DNA from 4 places in the Variovorax sp. RA8 genome. Region 4 is predicted to be linked to each of the others. Evidence: predicted binding sites of a transcription regulator. Region 4 holds the regulator's gene; each other region holds the start of a gene.
What was found. The regulator sigma-54, encoded in region 4, starts transcription at its own class of promoters, with help from an activator protein. The targets are predictions, from matches to a motif close to TGGCANGNAANCTGCTTT.
Positions count from the first base shown of each region.

Region 1: the regulator sigma-54 is predicted to act here: its motif matches at 1,883-1,900, upstream of E5P3_RS09045 (MSMEG_0572/Sll0783 family nitrogen starvation response protein).
Region 2: the regulator sigma-54 is predicted to act here: its motif matches at 2,542-2,559, upstream of E5P3_RS13685 (CmpA/NrtA family ABC transporter substrate-binding protein).
Region 3: the regulator sigma-54 is predicted to act here: its motif matches at 3,988-4,005, upstream of nirB (nitrite reductase large subunit NirB).

Region 1 covers NZ_LR594662.1:1,882,055-1,889,596, reverse strand. Annotated here, with positions in the region: gene E5P3_RS09055 (SDR family NAD(P)-dependent oxidoreductase) at 1-158, shown strand, start outside; gene E5P3_RS09050 (aminotransferase-like domain-containing protein) at 180-1,610, opposite strand; gene E5P3_RS09045 (MSMEG_0572/Sll0783 family nitrogen starvation response protein) at 1,949-2,431, shown strand; gene E5P3_RS09040 (Nit6803 family nitrilase) at 2,446-3,498, shown strand; gene E5P3_RS09035 (MSMEG_0568 family radical SAM protein) at 3,461-4,531, shown strand; gene E5P3_RS09030 (MSMEG_0567/Sll0786 family nitrogen starvation N-acetyltransferase) at 4,535-5,095, shown strand; gene E5P3_RS09025 (sll0787 family AIR synthase-like protein) at 5,092-6,099, shown strand; gene E5P3_RS09020 (MSMEG_0565 family glycosyltransferase) at 6,092-7,297, shown strand; gene E5P3_RS09015 (MSMEG_0570 family nitrogen starvation response protein) at 7,314-7,542, shown strand, end outside.
Region 2 covers NZ_LR594662.1:2,901,924-2,909,465, reverse strand. Annotated here, with positions in the region: gene E5P3_RS13700 (alpha/beta hydrolase) at 1-29, shown strand, start outside; gene tsaD (tRNA (adenosine(37)-N6)-threonylcarbamoyltransferase complex transferase subunit TsaD) at 1-1,026, opposite strand, end outside; gene E5P3_RS13690 (nitrate regulatory protein) at 1,119-2,408, shown strand; gene E5P3_RS13685 (CmpA/NrtA family ABC transporter substrate-binding protein) at 2,735-3,979, shown strand; gene ntrB (nitrate ABC transporter permease) at 3,990-4,919, shown strand; gene E5P3_RS13675 (ABC transporter ATP-binding protein) at 4,916-5,722, shown strand; gene E5P3_RS13670 (type IV pili methyl-accepting chemotaxis transducer N-terminal domain-containing protein) at 5,865-7,274, opposite strand; gene E5P3_RS13665 (MFS transporter) at 7,409-7,542, shown strand, end outside.
Region 3 covers NZ_LR594662.1:3,265,962-3,273,503, forward strand. Annotated here, with positions in the region: gene E5P3_RS15270 (cbb3-type cytochrome c oxidase subunit I) at 1-888, opposite strand, end outside; gene E5P3_RS15275 (cytochrome c oxidase subunit II) at 885-1,820, opposite strand; gene E5P3_RS15280 (c-type cytochrome) at 1,817-2,215, opposite strand; gene E5P3_RS15285 (c-type cytochrome) at 2,294-3,127, shown strand; gene E5P3_RS15290 (GreA/GreB family elongation factor) at 3,165-3,572, opposite strand; gene nirB (nitrite reductase large subunit NirB) at 4,228-6,747, shown strand; gene nirD (nitrite reductase small subunit NirD) at 6,768-7,109, shown strand; gene E5P3_RS15305 (formate/nitrite transporter family protein) at 7,152-7,542, shown strand, end outside.
Region 4 covers NZ_LR594662.1:5,872,588-5,880,129, reverse strand. Annotated here, with positions in the region: gene E5P3_RS28010 (cytochrome b) at 1-103, shown strand, start outside; gene E5P3_RS28005 (YceI family protein) at 100-690, shown strand; gene E5P3_RS28000 (YceI family protein) at 737-1,366, shown strand; gene E5P3_RS27995 (phospholipase D family protein) at 1,437-3,041, opposite strand; gene E5P3_RS27990 (RNA polymerase factor sigma-54) at 3,044-4,633, opposite strand; gene lptB (LPS export ABC transporter ATP-binding protein) at 4,648-5,430, opposite strand; gene lptA (lipopolysaccharide transport periplasmic protein LptA) at 5,445-6,131, opposite strand; gene E5P3_RS27975 (thiol:disulfide interchange protein DsbA/DsbL) at 6,328-6,972, opposite strand; gene E5P3_RS27970 (SPOR domain-containing protein) at 7,058-7,542, opposite strand, start outside.

The sequences.
Region 1 (7,542 bases), 4.0 Mb from region 4:
AGGTGCGGCGCGATGCCGAGGCCCGCATGCCGCTCGGGCGCATCGCGAACCCGGAAGACATCGCCAACGCGGTCGTGTTCCTGAGCTCGCCGCGCGCGGGCTACATCTCGGGCGCCATCGTGTCGATGGACGGGGCGGCGACGCCGCTGGTGGTCTGACAAGGTTGAACGCGCCCGGCATCAGCCCGGGCGCCACGCGGCCACAGACGCGCGGTCGCGTTCCTGCACCGTCGCATGGGGGTGCAGCGGGTGGGTGAGCGTGTCGGCGATCAGGCGCAGCGCCTGGTCGCAATCGTCGCGCGACATCGGGCCCCCCAGGCAGATGCGCACCGCATCGGGCGGATCGCCATCGGTGGAGAAGGCCGCGCTCGCCACCACCCCCACGTTCTGCGTGCGCAGGTAGGAGGCGAACTCGACCGGGCTCCAGCCCGGGGTGAGCGGCAGCCAGGCATGGAAGCCTTCGGGATGCGCCTGCAGGCCGTGCTCGCCGAGATGCCGCGCCGCCAGCAGCTGCCGCGCGACGGATTCCGCGCGCACCGCCTGCAGCATGGCCTCGGCGGTGCCGTCATCCACCCACAGGGTGGCCAGCGCATTGGTGATGGGCGAGGCCATGACGGTGGTGGCGCGCATCGCGCCGGCCAGCCGCTGTGACTGGAGCACCGTCGGCGAGCACACGTAGGCGGTGCGCAGGCCCGCGCCGAAGCACTTCGAGAAGCCGCTCACGTAGTAGGTGAGCGCGGGTGCCAGGGTGGCGAGCGCCGCCGGGGACTGGCGCGGGAGCATGCCGTAGGCATCGTCCTCGATGATCGGCACGGCGTAGCGCAGCGCCACGTCGGCCAGCGCCTCGCGCCGGGCGCGCGAGACCGTCGCTGTGGTGGGGTTGAGCAGCGCCGGGTTGCAGTACAGCGCCTTGGGCTTGAGCGTCCTGCAGGCATGCTCGAAGGCGTCGGCGATCGGGCCGTCCTCGTCCAGCTGCAGCGCATGCAGCTGGACGCCCAGCTGCGCTGCGATGGCCTTGACGCCGGGGTACGTGAGCGACTCCACGCAGATCAGCTCGCCCGGGCGCGCCAGCTGGGAGAACAGCGCGGTCAACACGCCGTGGATGCCGGGGCACACCAGCATGCGGTCGACCCCCGCATCCGGCAGGCGCGGTCGCAGCCAGTGCATCGCCGCCTCGCGGTCGTGCGCGGTGCCGCCGAAGTCCCGGTAACGCAGCAGGTCGTAGAGGTCCGCGTCAGCCAAGGCGCGGCTCGCGCTGTCGTGCAGCCGCGCGAGCAGGTGCTCGTCGTCCGGCTCGGGCGGCATGTTCATCGTCATCTCGGCACCGCTGCCGCCGCGCAGGCGCAGGCTGGGGCTGCCGGAGCGGATGAAGGTGCCGGTGCCGGCGCGCGTGTCGATGAGCCCGCGCTTGCGCGCCTCGGCATAGCCCCGCGCCACGGTCGTGTAGTTGAGCTGCAGATCGGCGGCGAGCTCGCGCAGCGTAGGCAGCCGGTCGCGCACGGCGAGGCGCCCGGTGCGGATGTCCTCGGCGATCAGGTCGGCCAGCAGCAGGTAGGCCGGCTTGGCGCTGCCGCGCAGCTGCTTGCGCCAGTGGGGGGTGATCGGGTTCATGGCAAGTTGATCGCATCCATTGATTGCATCGGGACAGCTTCGAGCCGCAGGAAACGTGCCCGCGCCAGCGTGGATGAATGCTTCGAAGGGGTGCGATCAAGGCCCTTGATCGGGTGCATTGATCGCATGCCGGGCGCTTCGCATCGGTGCGGAAAGGAGGCGGCCGCCCGCCTGAATGCACGACCCGGTCCGGTCCGGGAATTCTTTTCATGCACCAAGGCCGCGCCGATGCGCATTGATCGCAGCTTGATCGCACGTGGCCCGCGCTGCGCTGGCACATCGCCTGCAAAGAGAAGGTGCGCAGGACCTGCGTTCCAACCACTCAACTGGAGTCCCACATGCCCCAAGTCACCCGCCCCCGCAACGAAAAAGGCGAGTTCCTCGTCGACTACGAAGAGAAGGTGTTCGAAGACGTCAAGGCCGAGCCCGGCGAAAAGGCGCTCGTGACCTTCCACACCGTCGCCTTCGAGGGATCGATCGGCTTCGTCAACCTGCTGCAGGCCACGCGCCTGAAGCGCAAGGGCTTCGAGACCTCGATCCTGCTGTACGGCCCCGGCGTCACGCTGGGGGTGCAGCGCGGCTTCCCGACGCTGGGCGACGAGGCCTTCCCGGGCCACCAGAACTTCAACAAGCAGATCGCCAAGTTCATCGAGGAAGGCGGCAAGGTCTACGCCTGCCGCTTCGCGCTGCAGGCGCTGTACGGCCACGGCGAGGGCGCGCTGATCGAGGGCATCCGGCCGATCAATCCGCTGGACGTGCTGGACCTGATCCTGCTGCACCGCAAGCAGAACGCGTTCATCCTCGACACCTGGACGCTCTGACCAGGCGCGCAGCGATGGCATCCAGACCACGCATCGTGCGGGCGGCCGCGGTGCAGATCGCACCCGACTTCGATCGGCCCGAGGGCACGCTCGAGCGCGTGTGCAGCGCCATCGACGAAGCCGCGGCCAAGGGCGCGCAGCTCGCGGTCTTTCCCGAGACCTTCGTGCCCTACTACCCCTACTTCTCCTTCGTGCTGCCGCCGGTGCTGCAGGGGCCCGCGCACCTGCAGCTGGTGGAGCGTGCGGTGGTCGTGCCCGGGCCCGTCACGGCCGCCGTGGCCGAGCGTGCCCGCGCGCATGGCATGGTGGTGGTGCTGGGCGTCAACGAGCGCGACCACGGCAGCCTCTACAACACGCAGCTGGTGTTCGATGCCGACGGTGCGTTGCTGCTCAAGCGCCGCAAGATCACGCCCACCTACCACGAACGCATGGTGTGGGGCATGGGCGACGGCGCGGGGCTCAAGGTGGTCGACACCGCCATCGGCCGCCTCGGCGCGCTGGCCTGCTGGGAACATTACAACCCGCTGGCGCGCTACAGCCTGATGGCGCAGCACGAGGAGATCCACTGCGCGCAGTTCCCCGGCTCGCTCGTCGGGCCGATCTTCGCCGAGCAGATGGAGGTGACCATCCGCCACCACGCGCTGGAGTCCGGCTGCTTCGTGGTCAACGCCACGGGCTGGCTGACGGACGATCAGATCCGGAGCGTCACGCCCGATGCCGGCCTGCAGAAGGCGCTGCACGGCGGCTGCCACACGGCCATCGTCTCGCCCGAGGGCAAGCACCTGGCGCCGCCGCTCACCGACGGCGAGGGCATGGTGGTGGCCGACCTGGACTTCGCGCTGATCGCCAAGCGCAAGCGAATGATGGACTCGGTCGGCCACTACGCACGGCCCGAGCTGCTCGCGCTCGCCATCAACGACCGGCCGACTGCGACCACCGTGCCGATGCATGCCCCGCCCGCTTCTTCCCCCCTCCGGAGCCATGACCATGACCACCCTGACACCCACCCTGCCGGACAGCCGGCAACTGATGACGGAGCTCCAGTCCTTCGGGTTGCGGCTGGCTGACCCGACGGCCGGTGCCGCCAGCCGGCGCGGCGGCGCCGGCCCCTCGGACCACAAGGCGGTGACGGTGGACGGCCACACGATCATGGTGCCGGTCCATACCTCCACCGCCTGGCACTCGCCCTTTACTGCCGAGGCGCCAGACGCCCAGGGTGTGAGCCGGGTGATGCGCGGCAGCATCCCGATCGCCAGCATCTCCTTTCCGAAGCAGCCACGCTTCTACGCGATGCAGACCTTCGACGGCGTGCCCTACTCGCACATCGCCACGCTGCACGGCAGCGACGTGCTCGCCACCACGGTGCTGCAGACCTGCATCCGCTACGAGAGCCGCCGCAAGAGCTGCAAGTTCTGTGCTATCGGCCAGTCGCTCGCGGCGGGCCGCACCATCGCGCGCAAGACACCGGAGCAACTGGCCGAGGTGGCCCGCGCCGCGGTGCTGCTCGACGGCGTGAAGCACATGGTGATGACCACCGGCACGCCCAACGCCACCGACCGGGGCGCCGCCATCCTGTGCGAGAGCGCCTTCGCGATCAAGGCGGCGGTCGAGCTCCCGATCCAGGGCCAGTGCGAGCCGCCCGACGATGACCGCTGGTTCCAGCGCATGAAGGCCGCCGGCATCGACACGCTCGGCATGCACCTGGAGGCGGTCACGCCCGAGGTGCGGGAGCGGATCATGCCGGGCAAGGCGAGCGTGCCCGTCTCGCGCTACATGAGCGCCTTCGAGGCCGCGGTGGCGGTCTTCGGGCGCGGGCAGGTCAGCACCTACATCCTCGCGGGCCTGGGCGATACGCGCGAGGCGGTCCTCGACACCTGCGACCAGTTGCTGGCGCGCGGCGTCTACCCTTTCGTCGTGCCCTTCGTGCCGATCAGCGGCACCCCGCTGGAAGACCATCCCGCGCCCTCGCCCGCGTTCATGCAGTCGCTGCTGGCGCCGCTGGGCGAGCGGGTGGCAGCGGCCGGGCTGCGCTCGGCCGACATCAAGGCCGGCTGCGGCAAGTGCGGCGCCTGCTCGTCGCTGTCGGTCTACGAGGGCTGAGCCATGCTGTGCATCGATGACCTCTGCGAGCTGCCGGCGGACTACGCGCCGGTGGAGTACCTCGTTCGCGAAGCCGCACAGCAATGGGAGATCGACGAGGCCATGGCCCTTAGGCGCGCGGTGTTCTGCATCGAGCAGGGCATCTTCGCGCACGACGACCGCGATGCGATCGACACGCACGCGCAGGCGCTGGTGGCAATGTCCTGCAATGCGGGGATGCCGGAGCAGGTGGTAGGCACGGTGCGCATCCATCGCGGCGATGCAGCGGGCGAATGGTGGGGCTCGCGCCTGGCGGTGCATCCGGCCTTCCGCAGCCAGGGGCACCTGGGCGCGACGCTGATCCGGCTGGCCGTCTCTCGCGCCCATGCGCTGGGCTGCGAGCGCTTCCTGGCCCATGTGCAGATGCAGAACGTGCCGCTGTTTCGCAAGCTGGGCTGGCGCTTGCTCGACGAAACGGCCATCCACGGCCGTCCGCATGCGCGCATGCAGGCCGGGCTGGACTTCTATCCGCCCTGCCACGATCCGGTGAGCGGCTTCGTGACCCGGGCCCGGGTGCTGTCATGACGCAGGCCGCCGAGATTGCCGAGGCCTTGCGCGCCACGCGCGGCTTCGCCCACAAGCGCGACATCGCCGACGTGGTGTCCGCCCTCGGGCGCTCACTGCCCGGCGGCCACGCGGCGCTGGCGCAGGCCGTGCCGGTGGGCGACGACTGCGCAGCCATCCCGGATGGCCACGGCGGCTACCTGCTGTTCGCCATCGAGGGCCTGGTCGAGGACTTCATCGTTCGCATGCCCTGGTTCGCCGGCTACTGCGGCGTGATGGTGAACGTGAGCGACATCTACGCGATGGGTGGACGGCCGACGGCGGTGGTCGACGCGCTGTGGAGCTGCGGCATGGACCCGGCCGACGAGGTCCTGCGGGGGTTGGCCGAGGCCGCGGCGCGCTACGGCGTGCCGATTGTCGGCGGCCACAGCAACAACCGCAGCGAACGGCCCCAGCTCGCGGTCGCGATCCTGGGTCATGCGCGGCGGCTGTTGACCAGCTTCGATGCCCGCCCTGGCGATGTGCTGGTGATGGCGGTGGACCTGCGCGGCGCCTACGAGGAGCCCTTTCCCTACTGGAACGCCTCGACCCGCGCGCCGACCGCGCGGCTGCGCGCCGACCTGGAACTGCTGCCGGCGCTGGCGGAAGACGGCCTGTGCCGCGCCGCCAAGGACATCAGCATGGCGGGGGCGGTGGGCACCGCGATGATGCTGCTCGAATGCTCGGGCGTGGGCGCGCACATCGACCTCGACGCGCTGCCGCGGCCTGCGGGCGTGCCGATGATGCACTGGCTTTCGTCCTTTCCGAGCTACGGCTTCGTGCTCAGCGTCGCGCCCTCGCGGGTGGCCGAGGTGCTCGCGCGCTTTGCGGCGCGCGACATCGCCTGCGGCGTGGTCGGCGAGGTGGACGGCTCGCGCGAAGTGCGGCTGCGCGCGGACGGCGAGGAAGCATCGCTGTGGGACTTCGGTCGCGAGGCCTTCATCCAGCCGCGTGCCGTCGGTGCCCGGGAGATGCGCCATGCCTGAGTTCGACCGCCCCCTGCGCATCGGCCTGCTCACGCATTCCGTCAACCCGCGAGGCGGCGTGGTGCACACGCTGGAGCTCGCGCGCGCCTTGCACGACGCCGGCCACGCGGTCACGGTGATGGCGCCCGCCGCGCCAGGCCAGGCGTTCTTCCGGCGGCCGCCCTGCCGCGTCGAACTGGTCCCCGTGCACGGCAAGCCGGCCGGCACGGTCGAGATGGCGCGACTGCGCATCGAGGCTTTTGTGCGTCACCTGGGCCGCCTTCTGGCCGACGAGGACTTCGATGTGCTGCATACCCACGATTCGATCGGCGGCAATGCGCTCGCGCAACTGCGCGACACGGGCCGCATCGAGGGCTTTGTGCGCACTGTGCACCATCTCGACAGCTTCGACGATGCCCGGCTCATGCGCTGGCAACGGATCGCGTTCGAAGAGGCAGGCCAGGTGCTGTGCGTCAGCCGGTTGTGGCGCGAGCATCTGGCGCGCGAGCATGGCATCGCGGCCGAGGAGGTGCAAAACGGCGTGGACACGGCGCGCTTCTCGCCCGCAGCCGGCCGCGGCGACGCGCTGCTCGCAGCGCGCCTCGGCCTCGTGCCGGGCGCGCCCGTCGTGCTCGCCGTGGGCGGAATCGAGGAACGCAAGAACAGCGTTCGCCTGTTGAGCGCCTTCGCGCTGCTGCGCGCGACGCACCCGCAGGCGCAGCTCGTGATCGCCGGCGGCGCCAGCCTGCTCGACCACGAGGGCTGCGCGCAGGCCTTCCGCGCGCGGATGCAGCGCCTGGGCCTCGCGGAAGGTCCGCTGCAGCCGGTGCGCCTCACCGGTCCGCTGCCCGACGAAGACATGCCCGCGCTGTACCGGCTCGCCGATGTGGTCGCGATGCCTTCGCTGCGCGAGGGCTTCGGGCTGGTCGTGCTCGAAGGGCTGGCCAGCGGTGCGCCGGTCGTGGCTTCCCGCATCGCGCCCTTCGTCGATTACCTCGCCGAGGACGACGTGAGCTGGGCCGAGCCCCACGACGCGGCCAGCATCGCCGGCGCACTGGCCGATGCGCTGGCCAGGCGCGACCCGGCGCGCATCGCCCGCTCCGCCGAGCGCCTGGCGCGCCGCTTCAGCTGGAAGGCCAGCGCCGAGCGCCACCTCGCGCTGTACCGCGCCGGGCTGCGCGCGCGGGCCGCCGGCCGCGTGCCGGCGCAGCTCGCCTGAAGAGAAAGAGGACGCGATGCCTGTCATGCATTTCCATGTGCGCTGGCCCGATGGGAGCGAGACGCGCTGCTACTCGCCCTCCCTGGTGGTGCAGGACTTCCTCATCCCGGGGCAGTGCTACGGACTCCACGACTTCCTGCAGCGCACCCGCGAAGCCCTGGGCATCGCGTCGGAGCGCGTGCGCGCCAAGTACGGCTTTGCCTGCTCGCAGGCCATGGACCAGCTCGCCGAGATCGAGCACATCG
Region 2 (7,542 bases), 3.0 Mb from region 4:
CAGCGAGGCCAGTGGCCATCGCGGCTTGACGTCGAAGCCGTAGCGATCCGTAGCGGCCTGCAGGCCAGCCTGCAAGCGCATCGCGGCGGCCATCGCGATCATGGCGCCGTTGTCGGTGCAAAGATGCAGCTCGGGGTAGTGCACCCGCACGCCACGCTTTGCGCAAGCTGCATCCAGCTGCGCGCGCAGCTCGCGATTGGCCCCCACGCCGCCGGCGACCACCAGGCGCTGCAGCCCACTGTGCTCGAGGGCGCGAAGGGATTTCTTCAGCAGCACCTCGACGATCGCCGCCTGGGTCGAAGCCGCCAGGTCGGCCTTGCGCGCTTCCAGCGCGTCGCCGAGCTTGCGGACCTGCGTCAGCACCGCTGTCTTGAGCCCCGCAAAGGAAAAGTCGAGATCGCCGCTGTGCATCAGCGGCCGCGGCAGCTTGAAGGCGGCGGGATCGCCCTGCTCCGCCAGCTTGGCCAGCCACGGGCCGCCGGGATAAGGCAGACCCATCAGCTTGGCACTCTTGTCGAAGGCCTCGCCGGCCGCGTCGTCGATGGTCTCGCCAAGCAGCTCGTAGCGCCCCACGCCGTTCACCTGCATCAACTGCGTGTGCCCGCCGGACACCAGCAGCGCGACGAAAGGAAATTCGGGCGGATCGGCACTCAGGAAGGGCGACAGGAGATGGCCCTCGAGGTGATGCACGCCCAGCACCGGCTTGGCCAGGGCCGCCCCCAGGGCGCAGGCCACGCCCGCACCTACCAGTAGCGCGCCGGCCAGCCCCGGCCCGCGCGTGTAGGCGACGACGTCGATATCGGTCAACCCGCGCCCGGCTTCCGACAGCACCTGCTGCGCCAGCGGGAGCACGCGCCGGATGTGGTCGCGACTCGCGAGTTCGGGCACCACGCCGCCATAGGCCTGGTGCATTGCGATCTGGCTGTGCAGGGCGTGGGCGACCAGGCGCGGCAGGCCGCTGGCGCTCGACTCGACCAGCGCCACGCCTGTCTCGTCGCAGGACGATTCGATTCCCAGTACAAACATGCCGCGAGTGTAGACCCGGATCGATCGGGGCACGATTGTTGCTGCATGCCCTTGGGATGGGCCGCCGGCCCGCCCGCACTGCCCTCACCCACATGAAGTCCGGACTGAGTTTTCTGATCGCCGCGCTGCGCTGCGAGATCGACGAACTCGATCAACTCGGCCGCACCAGCGCGCTCGTGGCCACCATTGGCCGCCTGGTCCATGCGCTGCAGCGCGAACGCGGCATCTCGAACGTCCTGCTGGCCTCGGGCGGCCGGCGCTTCGTGGCGCAGCATGAAGCGCAGATCGCCGCCTGCCTGCGCGCGGAGCAGGCCGTGCGCAGCGCCTTCGACCAGCTCGACACCGAGGCGCTTCGCCTCGGCAACGGCGCGCGCCTGTTCAGCCGGATCGCCTGGGTCCTGCCCGGCCTGGACGCGCTGCCCGAGCTGCGCCGCCGCATCGGCGCGATGGAGCTCTCGGCCGCCGCCGCCACGGCTGCCTTCGTCAAGCTGGTCACCGGGCTGCTGGCGGTGGTCTTCGAGGCCGCGGATGGCGCCACCGACCCGGAAATCTCGCGCCTGCTGGTGGCGATGTTCCATTTCATGCAAGGCAAGGAATTCGCCGGCCAGGAACGCGCCTGCGGCGCTGCGGCCTTCGCCTCCGGCTGCAACGACGGCGCGCGCCAGCAGCAATGGCTCCACCTCATCGAGTCGCAGGAGCGCTGCTTCCAGGTCTTCGTCGAGTTCTCGGGCGCGACCCTAGCCGAACTCTGGCGCGCCGGCCAGTCCGCCCCTCAACTGGCCGAGCAGGAGCGCCTGCGGCGCGTCGCCTGCGCGGCGCCCGCGGGCGTGAGCCTGGATGCGGAGCTGAGCCAGGTCTGGTTCGACTGCTGCTCCCTTCGCATCGACGCCATGCAGGCCATCGAGGAGCGCCTGGCCGCCGACCTGCGCCTGCTTTGCGAGCAGAAGACGACGCGCGCCCGGGCCGAGTTGCAGGCCCACGAAGCGCTGTTCGCCCAGCTGACGGTCGAGCCCGTCGCGGCCGCCGCGGCCTTCCTCGACGAGCTGCCGCCCGGCGACATGCGCAGCAGCCAGCCGCGCACCCTGGCTGCGACCGCTCCGATCGGCCGCCAACTGGAACGCTCGGTGCTCGAGATGGTGCAGGAGCAATCCCACCGCCTGCAGGCCATGGGGGACGAGCTCGAGACCGTGCGCGCCGCCCTCAATGAACGCAAGCTGGTGGAACGCGCCAAGGGTCTCCTGATGGCGCACCGCCGTCTCAGCGAGGAAGAGGCCCATAAGATGTTGCGGCGGACCGCGATGAGCCAGGGGCGGCGCCTGATCGAGGTGGCCGAATCGGTGCTCTCGATGGCCGAGTACCTGCCGGGCGATCCCGTGCGCTGAGCATGGGGGCCTGGAATGGTGCGCTGCACAACAAGCGTGCCCAGCGGGGGGTTGCAAACCATTCGGCCTGGAGGCCTTTCGACATCGGCCCTACCCGCTATTGAATCGATAGCAATCCAGGACTTTTCAGGCATGGCATGCACTTTGCATAGAGAACTCGCGTAGGCCCGCAAGGCCTCAGGCAGGCGGCATCCAACGGCGGGTGCGGCCCACCGAACCGGACAAAGGCGTCCCCATCCTGCAAGGGCTCGTTTCGAGCGGCCCGTGCATGGTGCGGACGCCTTTTTGTTTTTGCCTTCCCGTCTTTCATCCTCGGAGTGCGCCCCATGAACGAACTGCTGAAACCGAAACTGAGCCGCCGCCGCGTCCTGCAGGCCGCTGCCGTTGGCGCCGTCGGGCTCGACCCCGCCCTGCGTGCCGCCGTCTGGGCCCAGGGCTCCGACAAGCCCGAGAAGGCGGAGGTCAAGATCGGCTTCATCCCGCTGACCGACTGCGCCAGCGTGGTGATGGCCTCGGTGCTGGGCATCGACAAGAAGTACGGCGTGAAGATCGTGCCCAGCAAGGAAGCGAGTTGGGCCGGCGTGCGCGACAAGCTGGTCAACGGCGAGCTCGACATGGCCCATGTGCTCTACGGACTGGTCTACGGCGTGCACGTCGGCGTCGGTGGACCCAAGAAGGACATGGCCGTGCTGATGGGCCTGAATCGCAATGGCCAGGCCATCACGCTGTCGAAGGCGCTGGCCGACAAGGGCGCTGTCGATGCCGCCTCGCTCGCCAAGCTGATGGCCAAGGACAAGCGCGAGTACACCTTTGCCGGCACCTTTCCAACGAGCACCCACACCATGTGGCTCAACTACTGGTTGGCCTCGGCCGATATCAGCCCCGTCAAGGACGCGAAGGTCATCGTCGTGCCGCCACCGCAAATGGTGGCCAACATGCGCGTCGGCAACATGGACGGCTTCTGCGTCGGCGAGCCCTGGGGCCAGCGCGCGATCATCGACAAGATCGGGGTGACCGCCATCACCACGCAGGACATCTGGAGAGACCATCCCGAGAAGGTCCTGGGTACGCGTGGCGAGTTCGTGAAGGCCAATCCCAACACCTGCCGTGCCGTGATGATGGCGGTCATGGAGGCGAGCAAATGGATCGACGCCAACCTCCAGAACAAGGCCAAGATGGCAGACGTCGTGGCCGAGAAGTCCTACATCAACACCAGCGCCGACGCCATCAACCAGCGCATCCTCGGCCGCTACGAGAACGGTCTCGGCAAGACCTGGGACGACCCGAACCATATGAAGTTCTTCGACGACGGCGCCGTGAACTTCCCCTACCTGTCTGACGGCATGTGGTTCCTTACGCAGCACAAGCGGTGGGGCCTCCTCAAGGAGCACCCCGACTACCTGGCCATTGCCAGGCAGATCAACCAGATAGACCTGTACAAGGACGTCGCCTCGGCGATGAAGGTCAGCGTGCCCAAGGACCCGATGCGCACAAGCAAGCTCTCGGACGGCGTGGTCTGGGATGGCAAGGATCCGAAGAAGTACGCCGATTCGTTCAAGGTTCATGCCTGAGGAGCGCACCATGGTCAGCGCCGTCTTCCATTCACCCCTTGATACGCGCGTATCGAGCGCCCCGGCATCGCGCAGCCCGATCCAGCCTGCCGCTGTCGCGGCGCCGGCCATGCAGGATGGCGCGGCCGCGCCCGCGCCCCCCGCTCGTCCGCCGCACGACTTCAGCTGGATCTGGCTACGCGTACTGCCGCCGATCATGGGCTTCGCATTGCTGGTCCTGATCTGGGAACTCGTGGCGCTGAAGAGCACCACCGGCTTCCCCTCGCCAGGCGCCGTCTGGCAGCAGGCGTTGACCGTGTTCAGCGATCCGTTCTACAGCAAGGGCCCCAACGACCAGGGCGTGGGCTGGAACGTGCTGTCCTCGCTCCAGCGAGTTGCGCTGGGCTTCGGGTTGGCCGCCGTGGTCGGCATCCCGGCCGGCTTCGCGATCGGGCGCTTCGGCTTCCTGGCGCGCATGTTCAATCCGCTGATCAGCCTGCTGCGCCCGGTGTCGCCACTGGCCTGGCTGCCGATCGGGCTGCTGGTCTTCAAGGGCGCCAACCCGGCTGCCATCTGGACCATCTTCATCTGTTCGATCTGGCCCATGATCATCAACACCGCAGTGGGCGTGCAGCGCGTGCCCAGCGACTACATGAACGTGGCGCGGGTGCTCGATCTTTCCGAATGGAAGATCCTCACCCGCATCCTGTTCCCTGCGGTGCTGCCCTACATGCTCACCGGCGTGCGCCTCGCGGTCGGCACCGCCTGGCTGGTGATCGTCGCGGCCGAGATGCTGACCGGCGGCGTCGGTATCGGCTTCTGGGTCTGGGACGAATGGAACAACCTCAACGTCGCCAACATCATCATCGCGATCTTCGTGATCGGCATCGTCGGGCTGGTGCTCGAGTTCGCCCTGATCCGGATCGCCACCGCATTCACGTTCGAAGAGGTGAAGACATGAGTGACCAGAAGTTCATCCAGATCGAGGGCGTCGAGCAGCGCTTCAAGACTCCCAAGGGCAGCTTCCTGGCGCTGCGCGACATCAACCTTCACGTCGCCAAGGGCGAGTTCATCACGCTGATTGGGCATTCGGGCTGCGGCAAGTCCACGCTGTTGAACCTGATCGCCGGGCTGACCACGCCCACGCAAGGCGCAATGCTGTGCGCCAATCGCGAGATCAAGGGCCCCGGCCCCGAGCGCGGGGTGGTGTTCCAGAACCATTCGCTGCTGCCCTGGCTCAGCTGCTACGAGAACATCTACCTCGCGGTGGAGCGCGTGTTCTCGGCCACCGAGAACAAGGCGCAGCTCAAGGCGCGCACCGCGGCCGCCCTCGCGCTTGTCGGCCTCACCGCGGCCGCGCAGAAACGCCCCGGCGAGATCTCGGGCGGCATGAAGCAGCGCGTGGGCATCGCCCGTGCGCTGTCTATGGAACCCAAGGTCCTGCTGATGGACGAGCCCTTCGGAGCCCTCGACGCGCTGACACGCGCCAAGCTGCAGGACGAGCTGCTGGCCATCGTCGCGAAGACGCACAGCACCGTGGTCATGGTCACGCACGACGTGGACGAGGCGGTGCTCCTGTCCGACCGCATCGTGATGCTCACCAACGGCCCGGCCGCGACCATCGGCGAGGTGCTGGCCGTCGACCTGCCGCGCCCGCGCAACCGCGTCGAGCTCGCGGAGGACCCGGTCTACGTTCACGCCCGCAAGGCCGTGATCGACTTTCTCTACACGCGCCAGGCGCACGTGGAGAAGGCCGCGGCCTGATCAGCCATGAAATTCGCGGCCGACGAAGCCGGGCCTGTTCGGGGAACACCGCGGAACCGGCTTTGCCGGGCCGCTGGTGTTGCCCCCGGTAGGGGGTGGGCGGCTACACGAAGTGAGCCAACCTGGGGGCGAGCCCATGTCGTCAGGACATGATGACCTGCAGGCTGTGTTCGTATGAAGCGGTGAGCCGGTCGAAGGTCTCCGCCAGCACCTCGCTGGCGCGCACCAGTTCGGCACGGCCCTCGGCCCGCTCGGCCTGGCGCACGCCGCGCACCAGCCTCAGCCACTCGTCGCGCGCGCCGCTGAGCGCCGCGCGGATCTCGGGCGAGCTCAACGGCGCGCGTTCCAGCTCCAGCAGCGAGGTCTCGAAGGCGTCCATGGTCGAAGCCAGGTGCGCGCTCCACGCGCCGCCGGGCAGCATCGCGGCGAGCAGCGCATCCTTTGCGAGCCGATGCACGCGCATGCGCTGCCGGCCGCAGAGATTGACGATGCGCAAGGCCCTGCGTCCCCCCGAGGATTCGAGCGAGTCGGTGAGCGCCTCGGCGGCGCTCAGCAGGGCCTCGGCGCTCGCATCGATGGCCGCAAGCGCGGCCTGCGACAGCCGCGCCGACAGCGCGCCGTCCAAGGCCTCCCAGGCCGAACGCACGCCCGCCAGCGCCTGCACGCTCGTCGCATCCAGCGGGAGGCCGGCCAGATGATCGAGGTTGTCCTTCACCCGCTCGATCGACTCCGCCCGCAGCGCGCGGCTGCGCCGCACCTCCACGTTCGCCAGCACCTGCGCCGCCAGGCGCACCAGCCGCTGCGACAGCATGCGCAGCTGGCCGGCGCGGTTGATGGCGTCGGCCCACTGCGCCGCCTCCACCACCGAGCGCGACAGCTCGCCGACGCGCAGGTTGGCGTGCATCGCGGCGCCGCGCAGCAGGCCGAAGGCGGCATCCTCGCCGATGCCGCGGGCCGACATCAGCAGGCCCTTGGCGCGGTCCACCCACTTGCGCTCGTCCAGATGGGCCAGCGAACGCACCAAGGTGTCGCGCAGCGCGGCCTCGCGCTGCCAGCGCGCTCGCGCCCGCGCCAGCAGGGCATGCAGGCCGGGTGCATCCATTGCGTCGGCGCAGGCCCAGGCGTGCACGCCCAGGCCTACCAGTTCCTCGTGCACCTGCGGGGACAGCGGCTCGCTGACCACGACGACGGGGTGCGGCGGCGCACCGGCCCAGGCCTGCAGCGCGGCCTGCAGGCGGGCAACAGACGCAGGCCTGTAGAACAGTACCTGCTGCGGTGCGAGCATCGCGGCCTCCTGCACCATCGTGTCGCAGCTCGCCCATCCGATGGCCGCCGCATCGGCGTCGGCCAGAACCTGGCGCAGCGCTTCGGGCGGGGCCTCGGCATCGGGATCGGGCAGGACGAGCAGCAGTCGGATCATGGAAGGTGGATTGCGAACAATGCAGGCGGTCGCAGCATAGGCGAAGCGGGAGCGCAGCGGCAGGCACGCCTCTTGCGTGATGACCCACGCGGTGTAACGAAGCACCGCTTTGGTGACGTCGTCGGCCTCCATGCCGGCCCGGGTCCCGCGGGGGCTCGCTCACCCCCAGTCCATTCCGCCGGCTCCCGGCGGGACGCTCCCAATTCATTGCCCATCCACGCGGCCGCGCCAAGGTTGCGCGGATGCTTTTTCGCATCGCCACCGCCATGACCAGCTTCAAGTCTTTCCTGCGCTCCGGCCACGCCCCCACCCTCTTCGCGGCCTTCTTCTACTTCATGTTCTCGTGCTGCATCTGGGTGTTGAACGGTGCGATGGCGCCGTTCATCAGCGAGAGCTTCCA
Region 3 (7,542 bases), 2.6 Mb from region 4:
CACGATCGCCCGGTGGGCCACCAGCGGGGTGCCCGCGAGCGCCGGGATCATCATCGAGACCATGCCCGCGGCGGGCAGGAAGATGATGTAGACCTCCGGATGCCCGAAGAACCAGAACAGGTGCTGCCACAGCAAGGGATCGCCGCCGCGCCCGGCGATGAAGAAGGGCCAGTCGAAGGCGCGCTCTATCTCCAGCAGCGTGGTCGCGGCGATCACCGCAGGAAAGGCGAAGACGATCATCAGCGCCGTCACCAGCATGGCCCAGGCGAAGATCGGCATGCGCATCAGCGTCATGCCTGGCGCGCGCGTGAACAGGATGCCGACGATGAGCTCGATGGCGCCCGCGATGGCCGAGATCTCGATGAAGCCGATGCCCAGCAGCCACCAGTCAGCGCCGCGCCCGGGCGAGAACTCCTTGCCGGTGAGTGGCGGGTACATGAACCAGCCGCCATCGGGCGCCTCGCCGAAGAACAGGGTGCAGAAGAAGACCAGTCCGCCGATCGCATAGGCCCAGAAGGCATAGGCCGACAGCCACGGAAAGGGCAGGTCGCGCGCGCCCAGCATGCCCGGCAGCAGGTAGACCGCCACCGCCTCGACGATCGGCACGGCGAACAGGAACATCATCACCGTGCCGTGCATGGTGAAGAGCTGGTTGTAGGTCCGCACATCGACCAACGCGTTGTCGGGCACTGCAAGCTGCGCGCGCATCACCAGCGCGAGCACACCGGCCAGCACGAAGAAAAGCATCGCGGTCGCGATGTAGTACACGCCGATGCGCGTGTTGTTGACGGCCGAGAGCGCCCGCCAGCCCTGCGGCGCCTGCCAGGCGCGCTCGAGCGCCTGGCGCTCGCCCGCGGGCCGGGGCAGGGCGGATGGCAGCTCGCTCATTTCAGCTGCGCCAGCCAGGCGGAAATGGCCTGCAGGCTGGTCTCGTCGATGCGCTCGTGCGACGAAGGCATGCGTGCGCCGGGCTTCAGTTGCTGCGTGTGCGCCACCCAGCGCGCCAGGCCCTCGGCGTCGTTCGGCATGAGGCCGGCGCCCAGGTACAGGCGGCTGCCCACGTGGGTGAGGTCCGGGCCCAGGCGGCTTTCCTCGCTCACGCCGCGCACGGTATGGCAGGCATTGCAGCGGTGCGCGAGGAAGGCATCCCGTCCGCGCTCGAGCGCGGGCGTGGCCGGCGGCGCGGCCGGCCGTGCCTGCGCCGCGAGCCAGGCATCGAAGACCGCGGGCGGCTCGGCCACCACCTGCAGCGCCATGCGCGTATGTTGGTCGCCGCAATACTCTGCACAGGCGCCGCGCCAGGTTCCGGGGCGATCGGCCTGCAGCTGCAGGTGCTGCATGCGGCCCGGCACCATGTCCATCTTGCCGCCGAGCGCCGGCACCCAGAAGCTGTGGATCACGTCGGCGCTGGCGAGCGCAAAGTACACCGGCCGGCCGACCGGAATGCGCAGCTCGTTCGCGCCCGCGACCTCCCGGCCCGTGGCCGGGTCGCGGTAGCGCAGCTCCCACCACCACATGTGGCCGGTGACGGCCACGATCAGCGCATCCCTGGGCGGCGCCACGCGCCAGGGCGGCTTGTGCCATTCGCTGTAGACGAAAAGGGCGGCGAGCACGGCGCCCGGGAAGGCCAGGCCGCCGCCGAGCACCCACCAGCGCGCATTCACCCGTCCGCGGCGGCGGCGGACCGCGAGCGCGAGCAGCGCCATCACGCCGACGAAGATCAGCGCCGCGCCCGCGACGAGCACGCCGGTCACGCCGAGCAGCGTCTCGGCCACAGGGCCGGCCACGTGCAGGGCGGACTGTGCGCGGTCGCTGCTCATTCGAGCGCCAGCAGATAGGCCGCCATGTCGCGTGCCTGATCGGCCGGGACGCCCATGGCCGGCATGAGGGTGTCGGGCACCAGCGCCTTCGGCTGGACGATCCACCGCGCCAGCGTGTCGGGGCGGTTCGGCACCTCCCCGGCGATGTAGCTGCGATGGCCGAAGCCCGCGAGCGCAGGTCCGACGCCGCCGCGGGCCGCCGGCACCTCAGGTATGGCGTGACAGCTGCCGCATTGGTATTGGGCCAGCAGCGCCTGTCCGCGGAGCACCTGCGCGCGTGGGGCATCGGCGTAGGGCAGCCGGCTTTCGCCGACGCAGCCGGTTGCGAGCGCCAGCGGGACCAGCGCCAGCAGCAGCGCGGTCCGTGGGCCGGGGCGGTCCAGCGGGAGGGCCATGGCCGGGATTGTGCGGGCGCGAATGCGCGCTGCGCCGACAGGGGGGCGCTGTTGCGCGTCGGACAATGCCGCCAGAACATGGGAATCCTCAAGACCGTTCTACTGACGTCGGCGGTGCTCGGCCTTGCCGCCGCGGCCGGCGCGGCGGCCGTGGTGTATGGCGGCCTCTACAACGTGGCGGCGACTTCCCAGCACACCCAGCCGGTGCATACGCTGCTCGAGATCGCGATGCGCCAATCGGTCCGGCTGCGTGCCCGCGCCATCGAGGTGCCGCGGCTCGACGACCCGCAACTGGTGCTGCGCGGCGCGGCCTGCTTCCGCGACAAGTGCCAGCAATGCCACGGCGGGCCGGGGGTGGCGCAAGGCGACATCGGCAAGAGCATGCAGCCGCTGCCCGGCCCGCTCGTGGACGCACGCCACCACTGGAAGGCGCGAGAGCTCTACTGGGTAACGAAGCACGGCATCAAGATGAGCGGCATGCCGGCGTGGGAATACCGCCTGGCGGAGCAGGACCTGTGGGCGGTGGTCGCCTTTCTCGAGCGGATGCCCGACCTGACGGCGCGGGAGTATGCCGAACAGACGGGGAGGCAGGCCACCTGCGGCCCGGGCGAAGCGACGGTGGCCGGCACGCCAGGCGACGCGCGGCGCGGCGCGCGGGCGCTGCACCAGTACGCGTGCAATGCCTGCCACAGCATCCCCGGCATCACCGGGTCTTCGGTCCATGTCGGCCCGCCACTCGATGGCATCGCCCGCCGCACGATGATCGGCGGCCGCCTCGCCAACACGCCCGACAACATGGTGCGCTGGCTGCGCCGCACGCACGAGGTCGATCCACGCACCGCGATGCCGGAGATGGGCCTGACCGAGCAGGACGCGCGCGACATCGCCGCCTATCTGTCGACGCTCGATTGAATTCGCGGCTTGCCGGCCGGGCGGCCGTCGAGCGCGATCAGGTCGTGTAGTCGCCGCTGGCTTCGGGCTGGAACAGGATCTCGGCCACTTGCGCGCGGCCCTCGGCGCCGCCGGGCAAGGTCCAGTTCGCCGTGGCGCCCAGGCGCAGGCCGATCAGGCTGATGCCCACGGGCGACAGCACCGAGACGAAGCCCGATGCAGGCTCCGCGTCCTGCGGATAGCACAGCGTCAGCTTGCGGCGCTCGCCCGTGTGGGCGTCCACCAGCGTCAGCTGCGAATACATGGTCACGATGTCGGCCGGAACCTCGCGCGAGCGGATCACATCGGTGGAGTCGAGCAGCGCCTCGAGCACCGGATGGTGCGGGGAGTTGTCGAGCAGCTTGGACAGGCGGGCGTGATCGAGTTCGGTGAGCACGCGCTCGCCGAGAAGAAGCGTGGTGGACATGAAGCACTCCAAATGGCGGCGCGCCGTGCAAGGCAAAGACGCTCGCGAATGCGCGGGGCGGGTGCCCGGCGATCGATGGTTTGCGCTACAGAAGAGAGAAGGGGGATCGCCGGGCGGGGGAGGGTGCGGCCGGCACGCGCTGCTGGCCGGACGGCATGGCGGCCTCGACGCGGGCCACCCGCGCCCGAAGCACGGGCGCGCGCATGGGCGTGGCAGCGTCGAGGTGGGTGCGGGCGAGGGCCGGGAAGCGCATCGCGCCATTCTAGGCCGGGTGCCAGCGGGTCGCCGCGCCGGCACGCACCAACCCGGACATTCGTGCGCCATTGCCGCGCACGGGCTCGTTGCGCAGCGAACGATCGATCCAGTTCCGTGCGGAAAAGGGGGCAACCCCCCCTTCAAGAACGGCTACGGGCGTTGGCACGGTTGTTGCTCGATTTCCTTCACTGTTCCGCCGGCACCGTTGTCGCGGAAATCGCAGTGCCTCCGCTAATGACGGCGGGAGCCGAGCGAATCGACAGCAATGACGCTGCCGGTCCATCTGTTCCAACCCGTTTTCGCATCTGTTCGATGCGGTGGCCTGCTTTCGACTGCCTGTGTCACGGCGCGTGTCGAATGCCTGCTCTCCTATCCGAGCGGACGCGTGCAGGAATCTCAAATGAAAATCGCACTGATCGGCCACGGCATGGTGGGCCACAAGTTTCTGGAGCAACTCGACGAGCTCGGCCTGGCGGATGCGCAGGTCACGGTGCTTTGCGAGGAGCCTCGCCCGGCCTATGACCGGGTGCACCTGTCCGAGTTCTTCTCCGGCAAGACGGCGGATGACCTGTCGCTGGTCGAGCCGGGCTTCTTCGAGCGCACCGGCTTCACGCTGCGCCTGGCCGCCCGGGCGGTCGCCATCGAGCGCCGCAACAACACGGTGACCACGGCCGACGGCGAGGTGGTGCCCTACGACAAGCTGGTGCTGGCCACCGGCTCGGCCCCCTTCGTGCCCTCGGTGCCCGGGCGCGACCGGCCGCATTGCTTCGTCTATCGCACCATCGAAGACCTGGAGGCCATGAAAGCCAGCGGTGCCCGCTCGAAAAGCGGCGTGGTCGTGGGTGGCGGCCTGCTCGGCCTGGAATGTGCCAAGGCCCTGCGCGACATGGGCCTGGAGACGCACGTGGTGGAGTTCGCGCCGCGCCTGATGGCGCTGCAGGTCGACGAAGGCGGCGGGCGCGCACTGCGCAACAGCATCGAGGCGTTGGGCCTGCATGTGCACACCGGCCGCAACACGGTGGAGATCGTCGACGGCGCGACCGCGCGGCATCGGATGGTGTTCGCCGACGGCACCTACCTGGAGACCGACATGATCGTGTTCTCCGCCGGCATCCGGCCGCGCGACGAGCTGGCGCGCCAGTCGTTGCTGGCGATCGGCCCGCGCGGCGGCATCGCGATCGACAGCCACTGCCGCACCAGCGACCGCGACGTCTACGCGATCGGCGAGTGCGCCTCGTGGAACGAGCAGACCTTCGGCCTGGTCGCACCGGGCTACGAGATGGCCCGCGTCGCCGCGAAGCAGCTCGCCGGGCAGGACGACGCCGCCTTCACCGGCGCGGACATGAGCACCAAGCTCAAGCTGATGGGTGTCGACGTGGCCAGCATCGGCGACGCGCACGGCAAGACGCCGAAGTCGCGCGCCTGCCAGTACATCGACGAGCGCAAGCAGGTCTACAAGAAGATCGTGGTGAGCGAAGACGGCAAGCAGTTGCTGGGTGCGGTGCTGGTCGGCGATGCATCCGAATACGGCACGCTGCTGCAGATGGCGCTCAACGGCATCGCGCTGCCGCCCGAGCCGGAGTTCCTGATCCTGCCGTCGAGCGACGGCAAGGCCAAGCCGGGCCTGGGGGTCGACGCGCTGCCCGACAGCGCGCAGATCTGCTCCTGCAACAACGTGACCAAGGGCCAGATCTGCGCCGCCGTCGGCGACGGCGCCTGCACCGTCGCCGAGATGAAGGCCTGTACCAAGGCCGGCGCCACCTGTGGCGGCTGCTCCACGCTGGTCGGCCAGGTGATGAAGGTCGAGATGGCCAGGCGCGGCATGGCGGTGAACAACCACCTCTGCGAGCACTTCCCCTATTCGCGGCAGGAGCTCTACCACCTGATCCGCGTCGACGAGATCAAGAGCTTCGACGACCTGCTCGCCCGGCACGGCAAGGGCCTGGGCTGCGACATCTGCAAGCCGACCGCCGCGAGCATCTTCGCCTCCTGCTGGAACGAGTTCGTGCTGAAGAAGAACCTGGCGAGCCTGCAGGACAGCAACGACTACTTCCTCGGCAACATCCAGAAGGACGGCAGCTACTCGGTCGTCCCGCGCATGCCGGGCGGCGAGGTCACCCCCGAAGGCCTGATCGCGGTGGGCCAGGTCGCAAAGAAGTACGGCCTCTACACCAAGATCACCGGCGGCCAGCGGGTGGACCTGTTCGGCGCCCGGGTCGAGCAGTTGCCGCTGATCTGGGAAGAACTGATCGCCGCCGGCTTCGAATCGGGGCATGCGTACGGCAAGTCGCTGCGCACGGTGAAAAGCTGCGTCGGCTCGACCTGGTGCCGCTATGGCGTGGACGACAGCGTCGGCCTCGCGGTCGAGCTGGAGAACCGCTACAAGGGCCTGCGCGCGCCGCACAAGATCAAGTTCGGCGTTTCCGGCTGCACCCGCGAATGTGCCGAGGCCCAGGGCAAGGACGTCGGCATCATCGCCACCGACAAGGGCTGGAACCTCTACGTCTGCGGCAATGGCGGCATGAAGCCGCGCCATGCCGAGCTGATCGCCGTAGACCTCGGCAAGGCCGAACTGATCCGGCTGATCGACCGCTTCCTGATGTTCTACGTACGCACGGCCGATCGCCTGCAGCGCACCAGCACCTGGCGCGAAAACCTGGAGGGCGGGCTCGACTACCTCAAGAACGTGCTGATCGACGACAGCCTCGGCCTGGCCGCCGAACTGGAAGCGCAGATGCAGCACGTGGTCGACACCTACCAGTGCGAATGGAAGACCGCGGTGAACGACCCGGCCACGCGCCAGCGCTTCCGCTCCTTCGTCAACAGCGAGAAGCCCGACGAGCACATCGTCTTCGTGAACGAACGCGGCCAGATCCGGCCGGCCCGGACCGAGGAACGCACCGACGCCGCCACGGCCTGAATCCTTCGAGGAAATTCCCCATGACCACCGACACCCTTCACTGGACCGCAGTCTGCGCGGCCACCGACATCCTGCCCGACACCGGCGTCTGCGCGCTGGTCGAAGGCGTCCACGTCGCGATCTTCCACGTCGCGAAGGCGCAGCAGTTCTTCGCCATCGACAACGTCGACCCGAAGGCGCAGGCCAGCGTGCTGTCGCGCGGCCTGGTCGGGAGCGTGGGCGACCGCGTCGTGGTCGCTTCACCGCTCTACAAGAACCACTTCGACCTGCGCAGCGGCGAGTGCCTCGAAGCGCCGGAGCACTCGGTGCGGGCGCATGCGGTGCGTGTCGAGGACGGCCGCGTGCACGTCGCGCTGGGCTGACCCGGCATCCCCTTCTCCTTGCCTTCTCTTTTCAGGAATCCCATGGCCTACCTCGCACCCAACGAATTCGTCACCAAGATGGTCGACGCCGGCGAATCCAAGCTCCTGATGTCGACCCGCGACACGCTCATCCGCTCCTACATGGCCGGTGCCATCCTGGCACTCGCCGCGGCTTTCGCGGTGAGCGTGACCGTCAACACGGGCAATGCGCTGGTCGGCGCGATGCTGTTTCCGGTCGGCTTCATCATGCTGTACCTGATGGGATTCGACCTCCTGACCGGCGTGTTCACGCTGGTCCCGCTCGCCGTGTTCGACAAGCGGCCCGGCGCCACCTGGAGCGGCGTGATGCGCAATTGGAGCCTGGTGTTCGTCGGCAACTTCGCGGGTGCCCTCACGGTGGCGGTGTTCATGGCCATCATCTTCACTTTCGGCT
Region 4 (7,542 bases):
GGTGCTGCTGCATGCGGCGGCAGCGCTCAAGCATCACTTCATCGACCACGACGGCCTGCTGGATCGCATGTGGCCGTTCTCGCACCAGGGACACGCCCGATGAGCCTTCTTCGCCCCGCGTGGCGCGCCCTGTGTGCAGCCGCGCTGATCCTCGTTGCTTCGGCCGCCGCCGTGGCTGGCGCCGAGCCCATGGCCCAGCTCGCGCCGGGCTACAGCCAGATCGGCTTCGTCAGCAAGCAGATGGGCGTGCCGGTCGAGGGCCGGTTCCGGAAGTTCGATGCCCAGGTTGCCTTCGACCCGAAGAAGCCCGAGGGCGGCACCGTGGCGCTGCAGGTCGACATGGCGAGCGCCACGCTGGGCGTCCCGCAGAGCGATGCCGAACTGCCCAAGGCGCCCTGGTTCGACACGGCGCGCTTTCCCAAGGCCACCTTCCAGTCCAGCGCGATCAGGGGCCTGGGCGGCGGCCGCTTCGAGATCGCGGGCCGGTTGACCATCAAGGGCCAGACGCAGGAACTCGTGGTGCCGGTAACGATCACCCAGTCCGCGGATCGCTCCACCGCCGCCGGAAGCTTTACGATCCAGCGCCTCGCCTTCAAGGTCGGCGAGGGCGAATGGGCTGACACCGCGATGATCGGCGACGAAGTGCAGGTGCGCTTTAAGCTCGTCCTGACAGGCCTGCGTCCACTCTGACTTTGCCATGCACGCATCCACCGCCACGCCCAAGCCCGCCATGAAGATGATCAAGTCCGTTGTTGCCGCCGCACTGCTGGCTGCCGCCTCCCTGGCCGCCGCGCAGACCGCGCCGGAAATGGCCGCGCAGCCCGCCGGCGGACCGGTCAAGGGCGCGAGCTATGTGGTCGACCCCACGCACACCTTCGTGATGTACGAGATGGGCCACTACGGCACCACCACCAACCGCGGCCGCTTCAGCACGAAGGACGGCACCATCAAGATCGACGGCACGGGCAAGGGCGGCAAGATCGACATCACGATGGACATCGGCTCCATCAACACCGGCGTCGACCTGCTCAACCGCCATGTGCTGAGCAAGGATTTCTTCAACGTCGCCGAGTTTCCGGTGGCCCGTTTCGTGGCCGAGAAGATCGACTTCAGCGGCGACAAGGTGACCGAGGTCGACGGCTCGCTCACGATGATGGGCCAGACCCGGCCGGTCAAGCTCAAGGCCAACCGCTTCGGCTGCTACCTGAGCCCGCTCATCAAGCGCCAGGTCTGCGGCGGCGACTTCGAGACGACGGTGGAGCGCAGCAGCTGGGGCATCACCTGGGGCATCCCCTTCGGGTTCGAGGACAAGGTGCGGCTGCTGGTGCAGGTGGAGGCGGTGAACATCACGGGCGGGCCGGGCTGAGTCCGAAGCCGGCTGGTTGGAAAGCGGAACTTCCCGAACTGGTCACAGGTTGTGGCCACCTCGGCCTTCTCTACAGCAAACTCTCCGGCGCCAGCGGCGCCAGGATCTCCAGCATCACGCGGTCCCAGAGGGTGGAGTCGGGCTCGCTGGTCAGCACCTGCTCGACGCCGGCCTCCTCGCTGACCCATTCGATGCGCTCGGTGCCCGGCGCGAAGCGCACCTTGTAGGCGCCCTGCTGCTTGAGCACCTCGATCAGCTTGAGCACCTGCTGCGCCATCTGGGGGCTGAAGATGATCAGCCCGATCTCGGTGTTGTGCATGTCGGAGCGCGGATCGAAGTTCATCGAGCCGACGAACAGCGTGCGTCCGTCGATCACCGCCGACTTGGCATGCAGGCGCCCGATCTGCGTGCCGAAGAGGCCGAGGCGCACGCTGCGCCGGGTGCGCTGGGAGCTGAGTTCGTAGATCTCGGCGCCGAGCCTGAGCATGTCTTCGCGGTAACGGCGGTAGCCGGTGTGCACCACCGGCTCGTCGGTGGCGGCCAGCGAGTTGGTGACCACGCTGATCTTCATGCCGCGCCGGCGCACCTCGCGCATCGCCTCCAGCCCGCCCTTGCCGGGGATCAGGTAGGGCGAGACGATGGTCACGTCGGAGCGCCCACGGCGGATCTGCTCGATCACGTTGTAGCGCACGCTGTCGACGTCCAGCAGCGGGATGCCGCCATAGGTCACCTGCCTGCCGATCACCCGGTCGGGCGAATCGGCGTAGGCCTCTGCCCGGGTCCAGATCAGGTCCAGCCTGCCGGCCTTGATGTCCTCCACGAGGGGGCTGTAGCCCAGCACGTCGTTGGGTGCGGGCGGGCGCGGGGGTGGCGTGGTCTGCGGACCGCTCAGCGCCTCGAAGCGGCGCTGGCGTTCCTCGCGCGGCACGGAGGATGCCACCACGGTCTCAATGGGGCGCACGTACTCGCTGTTCCAGTATTGGTCGAACAGGCTGGCCAGCCGCGGGATGAGCGCCCCGGCGACGAAGGTGTCGAGGTCGATGAAATTGGCGCCCGCCGTCTGCGTGAAGTACTCGTTGCCGATGTTGCGCCCGCCGGCCACCGCCATCGCGCCGTCGGCGATGAAGAGCTTGTTGTGCATGCGCCGGTTCACGCGGCTGAAGTCGAACAGTGACGCGGAGAAGCGCCCGAGCATGCTGCCGCGCCCGGCCGGGAAGGGATTGAACAGGCGCAGCTCCAGGTTGGGCGTGGCGGCCAGCGCCAGCAGCAGATCGTCCTCGCCCGAGGTGTAGAGATCGTCCATCAGCAGGCGCACGCGCACGCCGCGCAGGGCGGCGTCGCGCAGCGTGCGCAGCAGGTAGCGGCCGGTCTCGTCGTTGTGGATCTGGTAGTACTGCACGTCCAGCGTGCGCTGGGCCCGGCGCGCCAGCTCGAGCCGGGTGTCGAGCGCGAAATCGCCGCCGGGCATCAGGCGGAAGCCGCTCAGGTCGGGGTCGGGCTGCGAGCTTTTCGCGATGCGGCCCAGCGCAGTGTCAGGAGACAGCGGCACCGCCCTGGAGGGCGTGCGCTCGAACTCGGCAGGCAGCACGGCACAGCCGCTGGCCAGGAAGAGTAGCGCCCCCAATGCCAAGCCCAGGCGCACCCACTGCGGCCAGCGGCTCCGGCGCGCGCGCATCGCTACAAGGCCTTGCGCAGGTTGGCAGGCGCGATGCGCAGCGCCTCGCGGTACTTGGCCACCGTGCGGCGCGCGCACTCGATGCCCTGCTCCTTGAGCATCTCGGAAACCTGGCTGTCCGACAGCGGCTTCTTCACGTCCTCGGCGCTCACGAACTGCTTGATCAGGGCGCGCACCGCGGTGCTGGAGGCGTTGCCGCCGGTCTCGGTGCCCAGCGCCGAGCCGAAGAAGTACTTGAGCTCGACCGTGCCGTAGGGCGTGGACATGTACTTGGCAGTGGTCACGCGGCTGATGGTGGATTCGTGCAGGCCCAGCTCGTCGGCGATCTCGCGCAGCACCAGCGGGCGCATGGCGAGCTCGCCGTGGACGAAGTAGTTCTTCTGCCGCTCCACGATCGCGTTCGACACGCGCAGGATGGTGTCGAAGCGCTGCTGGATGTTCTTGATGAACCAGCGCGCCTCCTGCAGCCGCTGCGACAGCGCCTGGCTGCCCTCACCCTTGTGCGCCTTCAGCGCGCCGGCGTAGATGTCGTGCACGCGCAGCCGCGGCATCACCTCGGGGTTGAGCATGACGCGGAACCTGGCGCTGGTGCCGTGGCCCACGCGCGTGACGATCACGTCGGGGATGACGATGTTGCGCTCGACGTTGGCGAAGCGGCGTCCGGGCTTGGGCTCCAGCCGCGCGATAAGCTGCAGGGCGGCGCGCACTTCCTCCTCGTTGCTGCGGGTGAGCGTGGCCAGGCGCTTGAAGTCGCGCTTGGCGAGCAGCTCCATCGGCTGCTTGCAGATTGCGATCGCGGTCCGGCGCACCTGCTTCTCGTCCTCGGTGTCGTCCTCTTCCTGCTGCGCGCGCAGCTGGATGGCGAGGCACTCGGCCAGGCTGCGGGCACCGACGCCGACCGGCTCCAGGTTCTGCAGCAGGCCGAGCGCGACCTGGAAGTGGTGCACCAGCTCGTCGAACTGTTCGTTGTCGTCGCCGGCCAGGCCGGAGGCCAGGGCCGGCAGCGAGTCCTCGAGGTAGCCGTCGTCGTTGAGCGACTCGATCAGGAAGCGCAGCGCGGCGCGGTCGTTCTCCTCCAGGCGCAGGCTCAGTGCCTGGCGATGCAGGAAGGACTGCAGCGACTCCTGGCTGCTGGCGAGTTCGGTCGCATCGGGGCGCTCGTTGTCGCCGGTGCCGCTGTTGCGCGCGGGCGCGTCGCCGCCCCATTCGCTGTCGTCCGGCGCGAGGTCGACCGTGCCGTCGCCTTCCCAGTCGGGCTCGCTCTCCGGGCCTTCGGCGGCCGCGGCTGTCTCGCTGTCGGCGGGGGAGGCCGGCGCACTGTCGGCGGACGCCGCAGCGGGGGTCGCGACGAACTCGGACTCGCTGTCGACCTGGCGGTCATCGTCGCGCACCGGCGCGTCGGCCGAGTCGAGCCCGAACTCTTCGCGCGGCGCCTCGTCGGCCGTGCGCTCCAGGAAAGGGTTCTCGTCGAGCATCTGCTCGACTTCCTGGCTCAACTCGAGCGTCGACAGCTGCAGCAGCCGGATCGACTGCTGCAATTGCGGCGTCAGCGCGAGGTGCTGCGAGACGCGCAGCGAGAGCCCTTGCTTCATTGAATGACAAGCCCTTACATCCGGAAGTGCTCGCCGAGGTAGACGCGCCGCACCTCGGCGTTGTCGACGATCTCCGATGGCGTGCCTTGTGCCAGCACATGCCCGTCGCTGATGATGAAGGCGTGATCGCAGATGCCCAGCGTCTCACGCACGTTGTGGTCCGTGATGAGAACGCCGATGCCGCGCTCCTTCAGGAAGTTGATGATCCGCTGGATCTCGATCACCGCGATCGGATCGATGCCGGCGAAGGGCTCGTCCAGCAGGATGAAGCGCGGCTGGGTGGCCAGCGCGCGCGCGATTTCGACGCGGCGGCGCTCGCCGCCCGACAGCGCCAGCGCAGGAGAATCGCGCAGGTGGTCCACGCGCAGGTCGTGCAGCAGCTCGCTCAGGCGTTCCTCGATGCGCTGCTTCGACAGCGGCAGCGGCCGGCCGTCGCCGTTCGGCTCGCGCTGCAGTTCGAGCACCGCGCGCACGTTCTCCTCGACCGTCAACTTGCGGAAGATCGAGGCCTCCTGCGGCAGGTAGCTCAAGCCCATGCGGGAGCGGCGGTGGATCGGCATGTGCGCGATCGGCACTCCGTCGATGCTGATCTCGCCCGCGTCCGCACGCACCAGGCCGACGATCATGTAGAAAGAGGTGGTCTTGCCGGCGCCGTTGGGACCCAGCAGGCCGACCACCTCGCCCTTGTCGACGCCCAGCGAGACGTCCTTGACGACCTTGCGGCTGCCGTAGGTCTTCTGCAGGCCGCGCGCCTCGAGGCGGCTGCCCGTCGCTTCGCCGGGGCCATGGGGGGCCATATCGGGGTCCGCCCTCACTTGCGTTCTTCCCCGCCGAGGGTGGTGGTCGAGCGCAGGCCGCTGCCGCTCGCCGGTGCTGCGGCAGGCGCCGCGGGCGGCCGGGTGCCGGGAGCCGGCGCCGAGGCGGCCGGCTTGGGCGTGAGGATGGCCCGCACGCGGCCGCCCTGCGCCGCGACGCCCGCATTGGGCGGCAGCGAGGAGCCGTTGACGGTGAAGGTGTCGTTGCTCTGGTCGTAGACGATCAGCGGCCCGCTGCTCTCGTCGTTGACGGTGGCGCCGTAGAGGCGGCGCATCACGGCGCGCCGGATGAATTTCACGTTGTCGGCACGGCTGTCGTACTCGATCACCTCCGATTCGCCCTCGATCCACTCGTCGGTGCCGGCGTCGCGCTTCTGCTTGTAATAGGCCAGCTTGCCGGGCGCTGCCGTGACCACGCCGTACTGGTAGCCCTCCGGGTCCTGCCGCACGTCGATGCGGGCGCCGCGGATGATGATCGTCCCCTTGGTCACCACCACGTTGCCGGTGAAGACGCTGGTCTGCTTGAGGTCGTCATAGCGCATCGCGTCGGCCTCGATGTTCATCGGCTTGGTGCGGTCGGCCTTCTCGGCCTGCGCCAGCGGGAAGAGCCCGGCCAGCATCAGGACGAATACGAAAGCACGACAGAAGTGGGTAGGGCGGAGGGGAATTGCGAACGAAGTCATAAAGGCACGAAACTTGCTGCGATTGTATGCGTGCTCACGAACCGGACTTCGAGCACCCGGATGAAAAATGGCCCCCACGCTCCCTCACTTCGTGTGGTCGCTGCCTCCCAAAAAAGGGGGCGTTTTTCATCTTGGGGCGGCCCGGCGATGAAAAAGCCCACCGAGGCGGGCTTGTTGCGGGGGAAGAGGAGCGGCCTCAGGCGCTCTTGCGCGCTTCGCCGACCAGGTAGTCGGTGACCTGCAGGGCGCGCTCCATGCTCTTTGCGAGGTCGCCATCCACATACCAGCGCCCGGCGATGCCGATCGAGGGCACGCCGGCGACCTGATAGGCGTCCTGCAGCTGCTTGGCGCGCTGGATCTTGCTTGCCACGCTGAAGGACTTGTACTGCTCGGTGAACTTGGCCTTGTCGAGGCCATTGGCGGCAGCCCAGTCGATGATCTGCTGCTCGCCCGAGAGGTTCTGCCGCTGCTGGTGGATGGCGGCGAAGACCTTGCGCTGGTATTCGTCGACCTTGCCCATGGCCTCGAGCGCGTAGTAGAGCTTCTGCTGCGGCTGGAAGCTGGCCTGGAAGGCGACCGGCACGCGCTTGAAGGCCACGTGGGGCGGCAGCTTCCTGATCCAGCTCTCGAGCGTGGGCTCGAACGCGTTGCAGTGCGGGCAGTTGTACCAGAAGAATTCGATCACCTCGACCTTGCCGGCCGGCGCATCGACCGGCACGCGCTTGTCGAGCACTGCGTAGTCGGTGCCCGCCTTGGGCGCCAGCGTCTGCGCGTGCGCGGGGGTGATCAGGGGAAGCAGCCCCAGCGAGGTGGCAGCCAGCGAAAAGTCACGGCGTTTCATGTGTAAGGTTCTCCTGTGCGGCTGACAGAGCCCGCGATGGCGCCGGGAGTTCCCCGGGGACGGCGCGGGCATCAAAAGACGAGGCTCAGCGCTGCACGCGCACCAGGGCTGATTCGAGGCCGCCGCCGTCGAGCCGTTCCTTGAGCCTGTCGGCATCTTCCTTCTTGTTGAAAGGCCCCGCACGCACCCGGTAGACGGTGCGGCCGGCCTGCTCGCGCTCGGTGACCCGCGCCTCCACGCCCATCAGCGAGAGCCTGGCGCGCTGCGTCTCGGCATCCTCGGGAGTGCGGAAGGCGCCGGCCTGCACGAAGTACATGAAGGGATCGCTGCTGCTGGGCGGGGCGACGGCCGTGGTGGTGCCGGCGCCCGAACGCGAACGTGCGAGATCGCCGATCGGGTCGTTGGACGGTGGCAGCGCGTTGGCTTCGGCCGGCACTGGCGGGCGCGCGCGTTGTTGCTGTTGCTGAGCGGCCGGCGGCACCACCACCGGGGCCGGCGCGGTCTGCGGCACGCCCGGCGCGGCGGCGGACGGCTGCGGCGCCGCGGGCGGGGCCGGCGGTTCCGGCGGAC